3 regions of the Burkholderia stabilis genome follow, and region 3 is predicted to be linked to each of the others. Evidence: predicted binding sites of a transcription regulator. Region 3 holds the regulator's gene; each other region holds the start of a gene.
The links. The regulator LexA, encoded in region 3, represses DNA repair genes until DNA is damaged. The targets are predictions, from matches to a motif close to ACTGTATNNNNATACAGT.

Region 1 (5,836 bases), on a different replicon from region 3:
TTCCCGTATATGGAGCTCGAGGTGCGGGCGCTGTGCCGGCATCCTTCGTCGGTGCGGGAAGACGATCGGTAAGTAATGCGAATCGCGGTCGTCATCGAACAGCCGCGAGCAAAACGACACGGGCGGCAGGCGATTTTTCGCAGGCCGCCCGTGTTGCTTGGCATTCGCCGGTTGCCGGTGTTGCCGCGCTTCGCGATGCGCGGCACGCGTCATGCAACCAGATGCGCCGCAAACCCCGCCTTCTCCGGCGCAATCCCCGCCTTCAGCGTCAGCGCCGGAATCTCGTAATCGCCCGCATTCTGCCGCCGGAACGGAATCGGCTGCGTGGTCCACAGATCATCGAGACGCTTGCCGAGCGCCGCACGTGTTTCATCGAAGCGCGCGTCGTTCATCTTTCCCGTCCGGTAGATCACGAACGGCGGCAGCACGTCGAAGCCGGGGTAATACAGAATGCCGTGCTGGATCGGGAACAGCACGTCGTCGATCGGCCCGTTGATGCCGCGCGCACTGTAGTGCGACTCCCACCCGCCTGCCGTAACGACCACCATCGCCCGCTTACCTGCAAACGAACCTTCGCCATAGCGGCTGCCCCAGTGCGTATCGGAATGCTCGCCGACCCCGTACGCAAACCCGTACGCATACACGCGCTCCACCCAGCCCTTCATGATCGCCGGCATCGAGAACCACCACAGCGGAAACTGCAGGATCACCGCGTCGGCCCACTTCAGCTTGTCCTGCTCGCGCGCGATGTCTTCGCTCTGCGTGCCCGCCGCGAACGCACGCTTCGAATCGAGCGACGGATCGAAACGTGCGTCGGGTTCGCGGTCCGTCACGTCGTTTTCATCGAGCACGGGCTTCCAGTTCATCGCATACAGGTCGGTCACCTGCACCGCATGGCCGCCCGCTTCGAGATGCTCGACGGCGAAGTCGCGCAGTGCGCCGTTCAGCGAACGCGGCTCGGGATGGGCATAAACGATCAGCACATTCATTTTCGGTACTCCGTGAATTGAATGACTGCAGGATGCCGGCGCCAGCGGTATATTTGAAATGAATTTCTGAAATTCCAGGTATAGCGATGAACAATTTCAGGCGACTAGATCTGAACCTGCTCGTGACGCTGGACGTGCTGCTCGCCGAGCACAACGTCACACGCGCCGCCGAAAAGCTGAACATGTCGCAGCCGTCGGTCAGCGTGCAATTGCAGAAGCTGCGCGACGTGTTCGGCGATCCGCTGCTGCTGCCGGGGCCGCGCGGGATGCGACCGACCGCGCGCGCGGAAGCGCTGCGCGAGCCGCTGCGGGAGGCGCTCGAAGCCGTCGAGCGCGCCGTGCTCCGCGCCACGCCTTTCGATCCCGCAACCGCGACGAACACGTGGCGCGTGGCCGCAACCGACTACGGCGAATCGACGATCATGCTGCCCGCGTTGAATACGCTGCGCTCGGCCGCGCCCGGTACGCGGCTCGCCGTCGTCGAACTCGTGCCGCCGCGCATCGAACAGGATGCGGAGCGAAACGGCATCGACCTCGCGTTCCATACGACCGAGGGCTCGCCGGAAGGGATGCGGCGTCTGCCGCTGTTCGTCGAACGCTACGTGCTGGTCGGCCGCGCGGGGCACCCGAAGCTGAAACGGCGGCCGACGCTCGCGCAGTTCTGCACGCTCGAGCATGTGATCGTGTCACCCGACGGCGGCGGTTTCTTCGGTGTGACGGACGACGCGCTCGCGCAAGCCGGCGTCACACGCCGCGTCGTGCTGTCGGTCCCGCATTTCCTGTTCGTGATGTCGGTGGTCGCCAGCACCGATCTCGTCGCGATGCTGCCCGAGCGGCTCGCGCGCGACACGCCGGCGCTGCGGGTCGTCGACGCGCCCGTCGACGTGCCCGGCTACGAAATGTCGATGCTGTGGCACGAGCGCGTACATCGCGATCCGGCGCACCGCTGGCTGCGCGAAACCATCGCGGCATCGGTGTAGGCGGCACGCGACCGACGCATTCGACGCAAACCGGCGTCTGCCGCTTTCCCGACGCCGCCGCTCCCCGCCCGCAAGATTTTTCATCCGGAGCTTGAAACCGCCCCGAACACTGTATATATTTACAGTACTTTTGCACCATTTGACCCGAATTCCGTCACCCAATGACGGACGGACTTTTGTGAGGCGACCATGTTCCAGTCATCCGCATTCGATCCCGAGCAACCTGGCTTCAATCCCCTTCACTTCGAGCGCGCCGCGCAGCGGGCGGTCGTCGATCTACAGCGTGTCGTCGGCGGTCCCGCGCAGCGGGCGCTTGGCCTGCGGCGGCGCAGCCATCCGGCCGCGGTCCGTACGATGAGCTGGGAGGCGCTGTTGAACGTCGAAGAGCTGGCTTTCTCGAATACCGGCTTCCTGAACCGCAACGACCCGACCGTCGTCGATGCGTTCATCCGGCTGCGCGACAGCCGGCTCGTCGCGGCGGACACCGAGGAAGCCGTCGACTGGAAACGCGACGACGACGACCTCCCCGCCGTCTACCTGATCGTCAAGGCGATGCTCGAAGCGGAAGAAACCGAGACGCAACGCGCCGAGATGGAGTGACGGTAACCGGCGCGGCACTCCGGTCGCGCCGCGCCCGCGCTGGCGCCGATTTCCGATACGGCGTGTGCGATCGTGGCCACGCGCCGCCGCATCATCGGGCGGCCGTCGATCAAAGCCGCGCCGCGAGGCGCGCGCCCTGATCGATCGCGCGCTTCGCGTCGAGTTCGGCGGCCAGTTCCGCGCCGCCGATCAGGTGCACCGAGCGTCCGGCCGCCTGCAACGGCGCGAGCAGCGCGCGCTGCGGCTCCTGCCCCGTGCAGAGCACGATCGTGTCGGCTTCGATCAGTTCATGATCGGTGCGCTGCTCGCCGTACGACACGTGCAACCCGCGCGCATCGATCAGCTCGTAGTTCACGCCGCCGATCATCTTCACCTGCTTCATCTTCAGCGTCGCGCGGTGAATCCAGCCGGTCGTCTTGCCGAGCCCCTTGCCGAGCGGCGCGGCCTTGCGCTGCAGCAGCGTCACTTCACGCGCGGGCGCCGCAACCTGTGCACGCGTCACGCCGCCGCGCGTCGCGGCCGGGTCGGTCACGCCCCATTCGGCCTTCCACTCTTCCAGATCGAGCGCCGGCGATTCGCCGTCCTGCACCAGGTATTCGGCAACGTCGAAGCCGATCCCGCCCGCGCCGACCACCGCGACACGCCGGCCGACCGGCAGCTTGCCCGCGAGCACATCGATATAGCTGAGCACGTTCGGCCCGTCCTGCCCGGGGATCTTCGGGTCGCGCGGCGCGACGCCGGTCGCGAGCACGATCTCGTCGTAACCGCCCGCGATCAGGTCGCTCGCGTCGACGCGGCGGTTCAGGTGCAGGTTCACGCCGGTCAGTTCGACCTGACGGCCGAAGTAGCGCAGCGCTTCATGAAACTCTTCCTTGCCCGGAACCTGCTTCGCCATGTTGAACTGGCCGCCGATCTCGGACGCGCCGTCGAACAGGTCGACATGATGGCCACGCTGCGCCAGCACGGTCGAGCATGCGAGCCCGGCCGGCCCCGCGCCGACCACGGCGATGCGCTTCGGCTGCGGCGCGGGTGCGTATTTCAGTTCCGTCTCGTGGCACGCGCGCGGATTCAGCAGGCACGACGCGATCTTGTTCTTGAACGCGTGGTCGAGGCACGCCTGATTGCAGCCGATGCAGGTGTTGATCTCGTCGGCACGGCCCTGCGCGGCCTTGACGACGAACTCCGCATCGGCGAGCAGCGGGCGCGCCATCGACACCATGTCCGCGCAGCCGTCCGCGAGAATCTGCTCGGCCACTTCGGGCCGGTTGATCCGGTTGGTCGTCACGAGCGGGATGCCGACCTCGCCCTTCATCTTCTTCGTCACCCATGCGAACGCGCCGCGCGGCACCGACGTCGCGATCGTCGGCACGCGCGCCTCGTGCCAGCCGATCCCCGTGTTGATGATCGTCGCGCCCGCGCGCTCGGCAGCCTTCGCGAGCTGCACGGTCTCGCTCCAGTCGCTGCCGTCGGGAATCAGGTCGAGCATCGACAACCGGTAGATCAGGATGAAATCGCGGCCGACCGCTTCGCGCGTGCGCTCGATGATCTCGATCGGCAGCCGGATGCGGTTCTCGTACGAACCGCCCCACTGATCGGTGCGCTTGTTCGTATGCATCGAGATGAACTGGTTGATCAGGTAACCCTCGGAACCCATGATCTCGACGCCGTCGTAACCGGCTTCGCGCGCGAGCTGCGCGCAGCGGACGAACGCGCGAATCTGCCGCTCGACGCCGCGCGCGCTCAGCTCGTGCGGCGCGAACGGCGAAATCGGCGACTTGATCTTCGACGGCGCCACCGCGAACGGGTGGTAGCCGTAGCGGCCCGTATGCAGGATCTGCAGCGCGATCTTGCCGTCCTCCGCATGCACGGCTTCAGTGATCTCGCGGTGCCGCCGCGCGGCGCCCGACGTCATCAGCGTGCCGCCGAACGGCTTGGTCCAGCCGGCCACGTTCGGCGCGAAGCCGCCCGTCACGATCAGGCCGACGCCGCCGCGCGCGCGTTCGGCGAAATATTCGGCGAGCCGCGGCAGCGTCTTGCGGCTGTCCTCGAGGCCCGTGTGCATCGAGCCCATCAGCACGCGGTTCTTCAGCGTCGTGAAGCCGAGATCGAGCGGCGCGAGCAGGTGGGGAAAGGTTGTCGTCATGATGAGCCTGCCAATAAGCGATGCCTGCCATCGTAGGCGCGCGCCGCCTTGAACGTGAGGGGGCAAACAGCCATAATGCTTGTCATTTCCGGCCAAAACGACATGACTCCCCCGCCTCGCAAAGACCAGCTCGGGCTGCGCCGGCCGACGATTCCGGTCGCCTATACGCGCCTGCTGCTGCAGGCGCTGGCCGCGCGCGGCGTCGACCTGGCCGCCGTGCGCGCCGGCACGGGCCTGCGTGACGCCGTGTTGGCCGAACCGGACGCGCGCGTCGCGCCGTCGCAGTGGGGCCGGCTCGTGTTGAATGCGATCGAGATCGGCGGCGATCCGGGCATCGGGCTCGCGTTCGGGCTGCTGCTGAAGCCGACCGTGCACGGCTTCCTCGGCTATGCGACGCTGACCGCGCGGGACATCCGCGAAGCGCTGTCCGTCACGCAGCGCTACTTCCGGATGCGCAACCGCCAGTATCGTCTGACCAGCGCGGAGGACGAGCACGGCGCGACGCTCGAACTGCACGGCGTGCAGGCCAGCCCCATCTTGCAGCATCACGTGATGTTCGAATTCGTGCTGACCGGGCTCGCGCAGAACATCTCGCAGTGGGCCGGGCGCGCGTCGCCGCCGATCGGGCTGCGGTTCGCGTGGCCGGAGCCCGCCTATTTCGCGCGTTATCGGGATCAGTTGCCGCCGGTCGAATTCGATTGCGCGGCGAACGCGCTGTGGATCGCGCGCGACGTGCTCGACTGGCCGCTGCCGCTCGCCGACGAAGTCGCGCACCGGCAGGCGCTCGTGCAGGTCGAGCGCGAGTATGCGCAGGTGCGTCAGGAGGAAGGCGATCTGGTCGAGCGCGTGCGGGCCGAGCTCGCGAAAACGGCCGGCGTCTATCCAGGCCCCGACACGCTCGCCGACGCGCTGCTCGTGTCGACGCGCACGCTGCGACGCCGGCTGGAGGAAGCCGGTTCGAGCTATCGGCACCTGCTCGACGAAGCACGGTTTCGCGATGCGAAGCAATTGCTCGCCGCATCGGATCTCGACCTGAAAACGATCGCCGAACGGCTGCAGTTCACCGACCCGGCAAATTTCACGCGCGCGTTCCGGCGCTGGGCCGGGCAGACGCCGAGCGCGTA
Region 2 (5,836 bases), 1.4 Mb from region 3:
CGCCGCCGCCCTTGCCACGGCCACCCGCGTGAATCTGAGCCTTCACGACCCAAACCGGGCCGCCCAGCTCTTCTGCCACCTTGACGGCCTCGTCAACCGAGAACGCCGGCTTGCCGCGCGGTACCGCGACTCCGAATTTCCGCAGGATTTCCTTACCCTGGTACTCGTGAATCTTCATGCGTGATTCCCTTCAGTCTGAGAGTTGGATGAAAAGTCGCTTAAGACGCTTCTTCGAATGATTTCCGTTCATTCCTTCGTGCTGCCTTCACCGGGCACGTTCGGCCGCTCCGCGCCATACCAGCGCGGGTAGTACTGCCGCACGACCTCGCCGTCGAACCGCAGCGCACGGCAGCGGCCGAGCTGGAAAGGCGGTTCGTCGTGTGCGCTAGCGTGATCCGGCCCTTCGCCACCCTCCTCGCGCACGTTCCACACGTCACCGGCGAACGCCTGGATCGCTGCCGTCGGCAGCACGGCGCACAGTTCGGTGAGATGGGAGCAGCCTGCGACACCGGACAGCAGTCGGTTCGCATCGCGGCGGAAGTGGCGGAAGAGATTGAGCCCAATGAGGGCCCGATAGGCGGGAGGAGCGGATTGACACTGACCGGGATACGGCACCCATTCCGAGGACGCTTCGGCGTCGACGACATTGAGTTCACGATCGATAGTCACGCGCAGCCAGAGTTCGTGGATCGGCAGGCCTTGGGGCCGGATGCCCGACGCAAGCGCGACATCGCGCGGCTTGTGGTCGGTCAGGCAGGCTTCGATGTCCCACAAGCCGTCGCCGCGCTCGTAAGCTTCCGCTCGGATTGCGCGTCGATGTCGCAACTGACGGGGCACGGGCTCGGATAGCGGCATGCTGGAGGTTGAGGCCGAAGAGGAAAACCCATGGATTTTAGCATATTGGGTATTTGAGACAGTTTGACGCGACGGCGGGTATTCCCGCCTGTCCGGAAGCGGTTGCATTGCAGCAAAATCGCGCGGCACGCGCGCGACCGGCCGGTCAGTCGTCGATCGGGAAATCGTCGCCGACCTTCAGCAACTTCACGATGGTCGCGCTCGAGAAGCCGCGCGCGGCGAGAAAGCGCGCCTGCTTCGCACGCTCGGCCGGCGTTTGCGGCAGTGCACCGAATTTCTTGCGCCAGACCGCCTGCGCACGCGTCCATTCGGTCTCGCGCAGCTGCGCATTCACCTCTTCGACCAGCGTGTCGCCGACCGCATGGCGCTTCAGCTCGCTGACGATGCGCGCGACGCCGACGCGCGATGCGCGGCGATGCACGAGACTCTCGGCAAAGCGTGCGTCGGACAGCCAGCCGTCCTTTTCCAGCGCATCAAGCAGCGGCTCGACGGATTCGTCTTCGCCGACGTACGGCGCGAGCTTGCGCGCGAGTTCCGTGCGGCTGTATTCGCGCCTGGACAGATAACCGAGCGCGCGGCCCTTCAACGAACGCGGCGGCTTCGACGACTTGCGCTCGCCGGCGCCCGGATCCTCGCCGGAGGCCGCGCCAGGCGCATGGCGCGTGCGGCGTGGATGCTGGCTGCTGCGCGTATAGACATCTTCCCTGGCCGGCGCCGCTCCATCCGGTGCGCGATCGCCCGGGAAGCTGACACCGGACACGCGACGGCGCGAGCGATCGTGCGCGTCGAACGACTCATCGTCTTCGAACGGATCGTCGGGCGCGGCAATCTCAAACGAAACGAGGGCATCCTCGGATGCCCTCGTCGCGGTGCGGTTCGCTGCGTTGCTGCCTGCGCCCCGCCGATCAGCACCCGAGGGCCCGGCTCGCCGGCCGGAGCGACCCGCCGTTTCGGGCGTGTCGCTCTCCTCCGGTTCGCCAGCCTGACCTCGGCGCCCGACCATCACTCTTCTTCGTCCACCGCCTCGGCTTCGTTGACTACGCCATCGGGCATGGCAACGACACCGAGCGATTCGCGAATGCGGTTCTCGATCTCGCGTGCGATTTCCGGATTCTCGCGCAGGAATTCACGCGCGTTGTCCTTGCCCTGGCCGATCTTCTCGCCGTTGTAGCTGTACCAGGCGCCCGCCTTGTCGACGATCTTCGCCTGCACGCCGAGATCGATGATCTCGCCCTGGCGCGAAATGCCCTCGCCATACAGGATGTCGAAGATCGCTTCGCGGAACGGCGGCGATACCTTGTTCTTGACGACCTTCACGCGGGTTTCGTTGCCGATCACCTCGTCGTTCTTCTTGATCGAGCCGATCCGGCGGATATCAAGGCGCACCGACGCATAGAACTTCAGCGCGTTGCCGCCCGTCGTGGTTTCCGGGTTGCCGAACATCACGCCGATCTTCATCCGGATCTGGTTGATGAAGATCACGAGGCAGTTCGTGCGCTTGATCGTGCCGGTCAGCTTGCGCAGCGCCTGCGACATCAGGCGCGCCTGCAGGCCCGGCAGCGAATCGCCCATCTCGCCTTCGATTTCGGCCTTCGGCACGAGCGCCGCGACCGAGTCGATGACGATCATGTCGATCGAGCCCGAGCGCACCAGCGCGTCGGTGATTTCAAGCGCCTGCTCGCCGGTGTCCGGCTGCGAGATCAGCAGTTCCGGCACGTTCACGCCGAGCTTCGACGCGTACTGAACGTCGAGCGCGTGTTCGGCGTCGATGAACGCAGCCGTGCCGCCGATCTTCTGCAGTTCGGCGATGACCTGCAGCGTGAGCGTGGTTTTACCGGACGATTCCGGACCGTAGATTTCGACCACCCGGCCGCGCGGCAGGCCGCCGACGCCCAGTGCGATGTCGAGACCCAGCGAGCCCGTGGAGACGACCTGGATATCCTCCGCCGCCTCGCCGTCGCCCATGCGCATGATCGACCCTTTGCCGAACTGCTTCTCGATCTGCGCGAGTGCGGCCGCAAGCGCCTTGCTCTTCTCGGCGGTCATCCCGGAGCCTTTCTTGCTATCTTCCATGAATCGTCCTTTGCTATGATGAGCAGCGTCTGTTAGAGGCGCGCCCGCTTTCAAGCGCCGCCCACGAATGCAGACACTGTATAAAAAAACAGTGTTTTATGCAAGCCCGCAATGCAGGCTGCGTTGTACACGAATCACTTCGGAGACAGCCGCGCCGGCGCGAACGCCCTGCCGGCCATCGGTCAGCAACATGCGAATTCTCATCGCCGAAGACGACAGCATACTCGCGGACGGCCTCACCCGGTCACTCCGCCAATCGGGCTATGCGGTCGACCACGTGAAGAGCGGCGTCGACGCCGATACCGCGCTGTCGATGCAGACATTCGATCTGCTGATCCTCGATCTCGGGCTGCCGAAAATGTCCGGCCTCGACGTGCTCAAGCGCCTGCGCGCGCGCAACTCCAACCTCCCCGTGCTGATCCTGACCGCCGCCGACAGCGTCGACGAGCGCGTGAAGGGGCTAGACCTCGGCGCGGACGACTACATGGCAAAACCGTTCGCACTCAACGAGCTCGAGGCGCGCGTGCGCGCGCTGACGCGGCGCGGCGCGGGCGGCGGCCCGACCGTCGTGCGCCACGGCTCGCTCGCGTTCGACCAGGTCGGCCGCATCGCGTATGCGAACGACCGCGTGCTCGACCTGTCCGCGCGTGAGCTCGGCCTGCTCGAAGTGCTGCTGCAGCGGATCGGCCGGCTCGTGTCGAAGGAGCAGCTCGTCGACCATCTGTGCGAATGGGGCGAGGAAGTCAGCAACAACGCGATCGAGGTCTACGTGCACCGGTTGCGCAAGAAGATCGAACCGAGCGGCGTCCGGATCTCGACCGTGCGCGGCCTCGGCTATTGCCTCGAGAAGGTCGCGCCCGCCGCCGCGCCTGCCGACACGACGGCGCCCCAGCCCGCGGTGGCCGGCACGCCGCTGCGCTGAAGCCGGCCGTCGCCGCGATGGCCACGCCGGCCCATTCCCGCCACCCGAGCGGCGCGCCTTCGTCGGCCGCCGACGAGGCGCGCGACGCGCGCTACGAGAACCCGTTCGCGCCGCCCGACGAAACCGATGCGCCCGAGGCCCCGCGCCCGCGCTCGCTGTTCGGCGAAATCCTCGACTGGATGCTCGCGCCGCTGCTGCTGCTGTGGCCGATGAGCATCGCCGTCACCTATCTCGTCGCGAAGACGATCGCGAACAGCCCGTTCGACCGCGCGCTCGAGACCAACGCCTACGTGCTCGCGCGGCAGATCCATCCGGTCAACGGCGTCGCCGAGCTGACGCTGCCGGAGCAGACGCGCGACTTCCTGCGCGCGGACAACGTCGACAGTGTTTACTTCCAGGTGCTCGGCACGCGCGGCGAGCTGGTCGCAGGCGAAGCCGACATGCCGCTGCCGCGCGACGAGGATCGCCCGCCGCCCGGTGTCGTCGTGTTCCGCGACGACCTGCTGCGCGGCAACGACGTGCGCGTCGCGTATACGACGGTCGCACTGCCGCAAACGAGCGGCACGCAGCCGGTGCTCGTGCAGGTCGGCGAGACGCTCGACAAGCGCAACGCGCTCGCGAACGACATCATCAAGGGCGTGATCCTGCCGCAATTCGTGATCCTGCCGCTCGCGATCCTGCTCGTCTGGTTCGGGCTGTCGCGCGGGCTCGCGCCGCTCAACGCGCTGCAGGCGCACATCCGCGCGCGGCGGCCCGACGACCTGTCGCCCGTCGAGGCGCAGCGCGCGCCACCCGAGATCGAGCCGCTCGTGACCTCCTTCAACGACCTGCTCGCGCGTCTCGAACAGAACATGGCGCTGCAAAAGCGCTTCATCGCCGACGCCGCGCATCAGATGAAGACACCGCTCGCGGGCCTGCGCACGCAGGCCGAGTTCGCGCTGCGCCACCCCGTCCCGCCCGACGTGCAGCGCTCGCTCGAGCAGATCGCGACGAGCTCCGAGCAGGCCGCACGGCTCGTCACGCAGCTGCTTGCGCTCGCGCGCGCCGAGAATCGCGCGAGCGGGCTCACGTTCGAGCCGGTCGAGATTGCCGCGCTCGCGCGGCGTGCGGTGCGCGACTGGGTACAGGCCGCGCTCGCGAAGCGGATGGATCTCGGCTACGAAGGCCCGCCGGACGATGCGCCGCTCGACGTCGACGGCAACCCGGTGATGCTGCGCGAGATGCTCGGCAACCTGATCGACAACGCGATCCGCTACACGCCGGACGGCGGCCGCATCACGGTGCGTGTGCGCGCCGAGCCGGCGGCGCGGCTCGTGCATCTCGAAGTCGAGGACACGGGGCCCGGCATCCCGGCCGCCGAACGCGAGCGCGTCGTCGAGCGCTTCTACCGGATCCTCGGCCGCGAAGGCGACGGCAGCGGCCTCGGGCTCGCGATCGTGCGCGAGATCACCACGCAGCACGGCGGCACGCTGACGCTCGACGATCACGTCTACCAGCACGCGCCGCGACTCGCCGGCACGCTCGTGCGCGTCAGCCTGCCGCTGTCGGACACCGCCCCGGATTAACCCTGACATGCACCGCGGCAACGCGCCGCGACAGCGCCGAAACGGGTGTTTTGCCGGACGTTCACACCACGTTCGCTACGCGAAGCACCCGGTTCGGCGCGGGTTAACGCGCATCCGTTTTATGCGCGCGAGTCAGTGCGCCGTAAGTTTCCGTGCCAATAATCGTCGACAGGCCCGCCCCTCCCAAGGCGGCCGCACATCTATATCAAGGGACTTGGAGACGATTCATGGCAACGTTAGGCGGGCAAATTTCGCACTCGCCGATGACGGGCGAAGAAAAGAAGGTGATCTTCGCGTCGTCGCTCGGCACCGTGTTCGAGTGGTACGACTTTTACCTGGCCGGCTCACTCGCGGCCTATATCAGCAAGAGCTTCTTCTCCGGCGTCAATCCGACCGCCGCATTCATCTTCACGCTGCTCGG
Region 3 (5,836 bases):
TAGTAGTTGCGCGCCGCGATCTCCTGGCCCTGCGGGCTGTACAGGAAGTTCAGGTACGCTTCGGCCAGCTTGCGCGTGCCCTTCTTGTCGACCACCTTGTCGACCACCGCGACGGGCGGCTCGGCCAGGATGCTCACCGACGGCACGACGATTTCGAACTTGTCGGTGCCGAACTCCTTCACCGACAGGAACGCCTCGTTTTCCCACGCGATCAGCACGTCGCCGATCCCGCGCTGCACGAAGCTCGTCGTCGCGCCCCGTGCGCCCGAATCGAGCACGCCTGCGTTCTTGTAGAGCTTCGTGACGAATTCCTTCGCCGTCTGCTCGTTGCCGCCCGGCTTGTGCTGCGCATACGCCCACGCGGCCAGGTAGTTCCAGCGCGCGCCGCCCGACGTCTTCGGGTTCGGCGTGACGATCGAGATGCCCGGCTTGGTCAGGTCTTCCCAGTCCTTGATCCCCTTCGGATTGCCCTTGCGCACGAGGAACACGATCGTCGACGTGTACGGCGACGCGTTGTCGGGCAGGCGCTTCTGCCAGTCCTTGTTCACGAGCCCCTTGTTCGCGAGCGCGTCGATGTCGTACGCGAGCGCCAGCGTGACGACGTCGGCCTGCAGGCCGTCGAGCACCGAACGCGCCTGCGCGCCCGAGCCACCGTGCGACTGCTTGAAGTTGACCGTCTCGCCCGTCTTCGCCTTCCACTCCTTGCCGAACGCCTGGTTGAAATCCTGATACAGCTCGCGCGTCGGGTCGTACGACACGTTCAGGAAAGTCGTATCGGCCTGCGCGTGCGTCGCGACGCCCAGCGCCGCCGCCGCGCCCAGCGCGAGTGTTGCGATCAGGCGGCCCACTCCGCCCACCAGCCCCGTATTGCGCTTCGCCATCCTTGGTTCTCCAGTGTTGTCGGTATTGCGATGTCGGGCCAGTCTAACGAACGGGTTACATGATTAAAAATAATCGTTCCTCATTTTTTAATACTCAAAAGTGCTAACGCATACTGGATGGACGGTTGCGGCAGATGAACCGGCGTCCGGACGTCGCGAAATCACGCCGGAACCGGCGTGATCGCGTCGAACCTCAAGTAACACTTGAAATTCGCGAAGTACTGTATAAAAATACAGCTCACTGTCTATCCATACAGTTGAGCCATGACCAAACTCACCGCCCGTCAGCAGCAAGTGTTCGACTTGATCCGTCGCGCGATCGAGCGCTCCGGATTCCCTCCCACCCGCGCCGAGATCGCGGCCGAACTGGGCTTCAGCTCGCCGAATGCGGCCGAGGAGCACCTGCGTGCGCTGGCACGCAAGGGCGTGATCGAGCTGGCCGCCGGCGCGTCGCGCGGCATCCGCCTGCTCGGCCTCGAAGATTCCCCGCACCAGTTCACGCTGCCGCACGCCGGCCTGATGCAGCTGTCGCTGCCGCTCGTCGGCCGCGTCGCGGCAGGTAGCCCGATCCTCGCGCAGGAGCACATCTCGCACCATTACGCGTGCGATCCCGCGCTGTTCTCCAGCAAGCCCGACTACCTGCTGAAGGTGCGCGGCCTGTCGATGCGCGACGCCGGCATTCTCGACGGCGACCTCCTCGCCGTGCAGAAGCGCACGGAAGCGAAGGACGGCCAGATCATCGTCGCGCGTCTCGGCGACGACGTCACGGTCAAGCGCCTGATGCGCCGTCCGGGCGGTCTCGAGCTGATCGCGGAGAACCCGGATTACGAAAACATCTTCGTCAAGGCCGGCAGCGCGGAATTCGCGCTGGAAGGCATCGCCGTCGGGCTGATCCGCTCGGGCGAACTCTGACATTCCGCATTCCGTCTCGCTGAGGAGAACATCATGGAACGCCTTGCCCGCCTGCTGCCTTTCCGTCAATTCGGTCGCCTGCGTCACCTGCGCGGCCGCACACCCTGCGCACCGCTGTCCGCGGCAGCGCCTGTGGAAGAAGAAGTCGCAGTCGAACGGCAGGCGTCGCTGCTGCCATCGGCGCTGCCCGCTTTCGCGCGGGTATCGCTGAACGCCGGCCTGAATCACGCGGAACCCGCGCGCCGCGCGCCGGTACGCGTCTATCACGGTCGTTCGCGCCTGATCATGGTCGGCACGATCGATGCCGTGTGCCGGATGATCGATCGCTGCATCGCGGAGGAACGATCGGCCGCGCAAGGCGGTCTCTGATTGCGGAACATGTCCGCACCGGAGGCAACGTGACTGGATCGTCGGGCCGCGCATGGCGGCTCAAGCCCTTGCTGATCGTCGTGCTGGCCATCGCCGTCGTGGCGGCGATCGGCTACGCATACGCGTCACCGTACGTCGCGCTCGGTCGCCTGAAATCGGCGATCGATGCGCGCGATGCGCAGGCCATCAGTGAGTATGTCGATTTTCCGTCGCTGCGCATCAGCCTGAAGCAGCAGGTCACGGAAGAGTTGATGCGCCGGATCGACGCGGTGAAGAAAAACAATCCGCTCGCGATGATCGGTGCGCTGATCGGGTCCGCGCTGATCGGCCCGCTGGTCGACGCGTACGCCACCCCGGAGGGCGTGGCCGCGCTGATGAGCGGATTGCCGCCGCGCGGCAATCCGGGCGAGCGTCCGCCCGAATGGTCGAACCTGCCGCAAGGCACTTCATCGGGCAATGCGTCGGCCTCAACGCAGGCCGGCCCGGTGCCTGCAAGCGCAACCGCTCCCGGCAGCGACACGGCTTCCGTGGCCGCATCATCGCCGGCACCGGCCACTCCCGCACCAGCCAGCCCGAGCGATGCAGCACATCCGCCGCATCAGCAGCAAACAAGCGCCGGCTACCGGAACATCGACGAATTCGTCGTGACCTACCAGCGCAGCGCCGACGGCACGCGCTATGCGGCGATATTCCACCGCTTCGGCCTGTTTTCGTGGAAGTTGTCCGCGATCAACCTGCATGCGTAGCCGGCTACGGTCGGCGCCCGCGCCGCACATGCGGCGCAGCGCCTGACCGGCGCGAACCGCCGGTCGTCAGTCCTTCATTGCGTCATTTGCCGCTTGCGGTGGCCGCTTCACGCTCGCGCGCGATTTCAGCCTTCTGCTCTTCGGCCGACGAACACGCCACCAGAATGCTGCAGTTCACGCGATCGAGGAGTTGCGTATTGCCCGACCCCATCCACCATCTCGACAACCCGCTGCGGCACCGGTGGCCGACGACGACGAGGTCGACCTTCAGTTCCGACGCGAGATTCGCGATTTCGTCGATCGGATAGCCGAACGCGAAATGACCTTCGGCCTGCACGCCGCGCTCGCGCAACCAGTTCACGCCTTCCTGCAGAATCTCGCGTGCGGTTTCCTCGAAGCGGCCGCACGCAACATCGGTCAGCAGGCCGGCACTCTGCGCAATGCTCGATCGCATGTCGACCACCGACAGCAAATGCGTTTCAGCCTTCAGGTCGAGTGCGAGATTGGCGCCGCAACGCAGCGCCTTGCGCCCTTCGAGCGAACCGTCGTAACACAGCAAAATCTTGTTGTAGCTAGCCATGAAACCTCCCTGTCGCGACTACGAGCCTACGCATTCATCATGGTGCGCCGCAATTCAGGACGCAAGGGATGGAAAACGCTGATTCGCCCCGCTCGGCGCGTGCGCGATGATGCGGTGCACGATCGGTGCGCGCATGCATCGCACCGTGCAGGCATGCCCTGAAGAGACGCAGCCGATGCACTAGAATGGCCCGTTCGTACTCCAGCGGGCCATCACGCGCCGGCGTCGCGCTTCGGTCATGCCCGTGTGACACATGTTCGCCCGATCCGTTCGCAAGCCGGCCACGCATCCGCCAGCAGAACGCTTCCGCGCCCGCTTACAACGACAACATGCCCATGTCCGTCGCACCGATCGATTTCCGTAACGTCGAAAAGCGCTATGGCGACAAACTCGTCGTCAACGGCCTGTCCTTCCACGTGCAGGCCGGCGAATGCTACGGCCTGCTCGGGCCGAACGGCGCCGGCAAGACCACGACGCTGAAGATGCTGCTCGGCCTCGCGCAACCCGATGCAGGCACCATTTCGCTATGCGGCGAACCGGTTCCATCGCGTGCGCGGCATGCGCGCCAGCGTGTCGGTGTCGTCCCCCAGTTCGACAATCTCGACCCCGATTTCACCGTGCGCGAGAACCTGCTCGTGTTCAGCCGCTATTTCGGGATGTCCGCGCAGGCTGCCCGCACGCTCGTGCAACCGCTGCTCGAATTCGCGAAGCTCGAGAACAAGGCCGACGCGAAGGTCGGCGAGTTGTCGGGCGGCATGAAGCGCCGCCTCACGCTCGCCCGCGCGCTCGTCAACGATCCCGATGTGCTGGTGCTCGACGAGCCGACGACGGGCCTCGATCCGCAGGCGCGACACCTGATGTGGGAGCGGCTGCGCTCGCTGCTCGCGCGCGGCAAGACGATCCTCATCACCACGCACTTCATGGAAGAAGCCGAACGCCTGTGCGACCGGCTGTGCGTGATCGAGGAAGGCCGCAAGATCGCGGAAGGCGCGCCGCATGCATTGATCGAATCGGAAATCGGCTGCGACGTGATCGAAATCTACGGGCCCGATCCAGCCGCCCTGCGCGACGAGCTCGCGGCGTTCGCAAAGCACACCGAGATCAGCGGCGAGACGCTGTTCTGCTACGTGAGCGACCCCGAGCCGCTCAGTGCGCGACTCAAGGGTCGTCCGGGGTTGCGCTATCTGCATCGCCCGGCCAATCTGGAGGATGTGTTCCTGCGGCTCACGGGCCGCGAAATGCAGGACTGATCGACCATGGACGTCCGCAATTATTCCGCCGCCACACCGTCCGCCTCGCCGCGCGCGTCACGCTTCGCGATCGCGATGCCCGCGAACGCAACCAACTGGATCGCCGTATGGCGGCGCAACTATCTCGTCTGGCGCAAGCTCGCGCTCGCGTCGATGTTCGGCAATCTGGCCGATCCGATGATCTATCTGTTCGGGCTGGGTTTCGGGCTCGGCCTGATGCTCGGGCATGTCGACGGCGTGTCGTATATCGCGTTCCTCGCTGCCGGCACGGTCGGGTCGAGCGTGATGATGTCCGCGAGCTTCGAATCGATGTATTCGGGGTTCTCGCGCATGCACGTGCAGCGCACCTGGGAGGCGATCATGCACACGCCGCTCGCGCTCGGCGACATCGTGCTCGGCGAGATCGTCTGGGGAGCCAGCAAGGCCATGCTGTCGGGGGTCGCGATCATGCTCGTCGCGGGCGCGCTCGGCTATGCGCGGTTTCCGTCGATGCTCGCGGCGCTGCCCGTGATCGCGCTCGCGGGCCTCGCGTTTGCAAGCATCGCGATGATCGTCACGGCGCTCGCGCCGTCCTACGATTTCTTCATGTTCTATCAGACGCTCGTGCTGACGCCGATGCTGCTGCTGTCGGGCGTGTTCTTCCCGATCACGCAGTTGCCGCCGGTCGCACAGCATGCGGCGCATGCGCTGCCGCTCGCGAACGCGGTCGAACTGATCCGGCCTGCGATGCTCGGCCGGCCGGCGACCGACGTCGCCCTGCATATCGCGGTGCTCGCCGGCTACGCGATCGGCGGGTTCCTGCTGTCCGCATGGCTGTTCCGGCGGCGGATGATGCGCTGACGGCCGGCGCACGCGGCGCCGGCTTCATGCGACGACGTCACTCGTCGTCGTCGCTCCACGGGATCTCGACGTCGGTCAGGAACGCGACGGTCGCGAGCGGGCCGCCTTCCTGACGGCCGAGCTTGCCGTCCGCGCGATGCCATTCGACCCGGAATTGCGTGCCCGGATCGTCGGCGACCAGATAGACCGAGCGCAGCTCTTCCTTGTCGGCTTCGTCGACCGGGCCGTCGAACGACACCAGCATCTTCTGCGGCCACA

Region 1: BBJ41_RS31660 (DUF2471 family protein) is a predicted target of LexA. The motif match lies at 2,078-2,095, and genes of this name have one in related genera.
Region 2: recA (recombinase RecA) is a predicted target of LexA. The motif match lies at 3,004-3,021, and genes of this name have one in related genera.

What each region holds. Positions count from the first base shown of each region.
Region 1 is NZ_CP016443.1:3,082,569-3,088,404, reverse strand. It holds gene catC (muconolactone Delta-isomerase) at 1-72, shown strand, start outside; gene BBJ41_RS31670 (NAD(P)H-dependent oxidoreductase) at 210-989, opposite strand; gene BBJ41_RS31665 (LysR family transcriptional regulator) at 1,076-1,969, shown strand; gene BBJ41_RS31660 (DUF2471 family protein) at 2,159-2,569, shown strand; gene BBJ41_RS31655 (NADPH-dependent 2,4-dienoyl-CoA reductase) at 2,679-4,712, opposite strand; gene BBJ41_RS31650 (AraC family transcriptional regulator) at 4,788-5,836, shown strand, end outside.
Region 2 is NZ_CP016442.1:3,332,709-3,338,544, reverse strand. It holds gene sucC (ADP-forming succinate--CoA ligase subunit beta) at 1-178, opposite strand, end outside; gene BBJ41_RS15535 (DUF2889 domain-containing protein) at 247-855, opposite strand; gene recX (recombination regulator RecX) at 1,001-1,858, opposite strand; gene recA (recombinase RecA) at 1,858-2,928, opposite strand; gene BBJ41_RS15520 (response regulator transcription factor) at 3,119-3,850, shown strand; gene BBJ41_RS15515 (sensor histidine kinase) at 3,868-5,415, shown strand; gene BBJ41_RS15510 (MFS transporter) at 5,643-5,836, shown strand, end outside.
Region 3 is NZ_CP016442.1:871,706-877,541, forward strand. It holds gene BBJ41_RS04080 (sulfate ABC transporter substrate-binding protein) at 1-881, opposite strand, end outside; gene lexA (transcriptional repressor LexA) at 1,146-1,793, shown strand; gene BBJ41_RS04090 (hypothetical protein) at 1,827-2,162, shown strand; gene BBJ41_RS04095 (DUF2939 domain-containing protein) at 2,192-2,908, shown strand; gene BBJ41_RS04100 (universal stress protein) at 2,991-3,488, opposite strand; gene nodI (nodulation factor ABC transporter ATP-binding protein NodI) at 3,824-4,738, shown strand; gene BBJ41_RS04110 (ABC transporter permease) at 4,745-5,578, shown strand; gene BBJ41_RS04115 (hypothetical protein) at 5,616-5,836, opposite strand, start outside.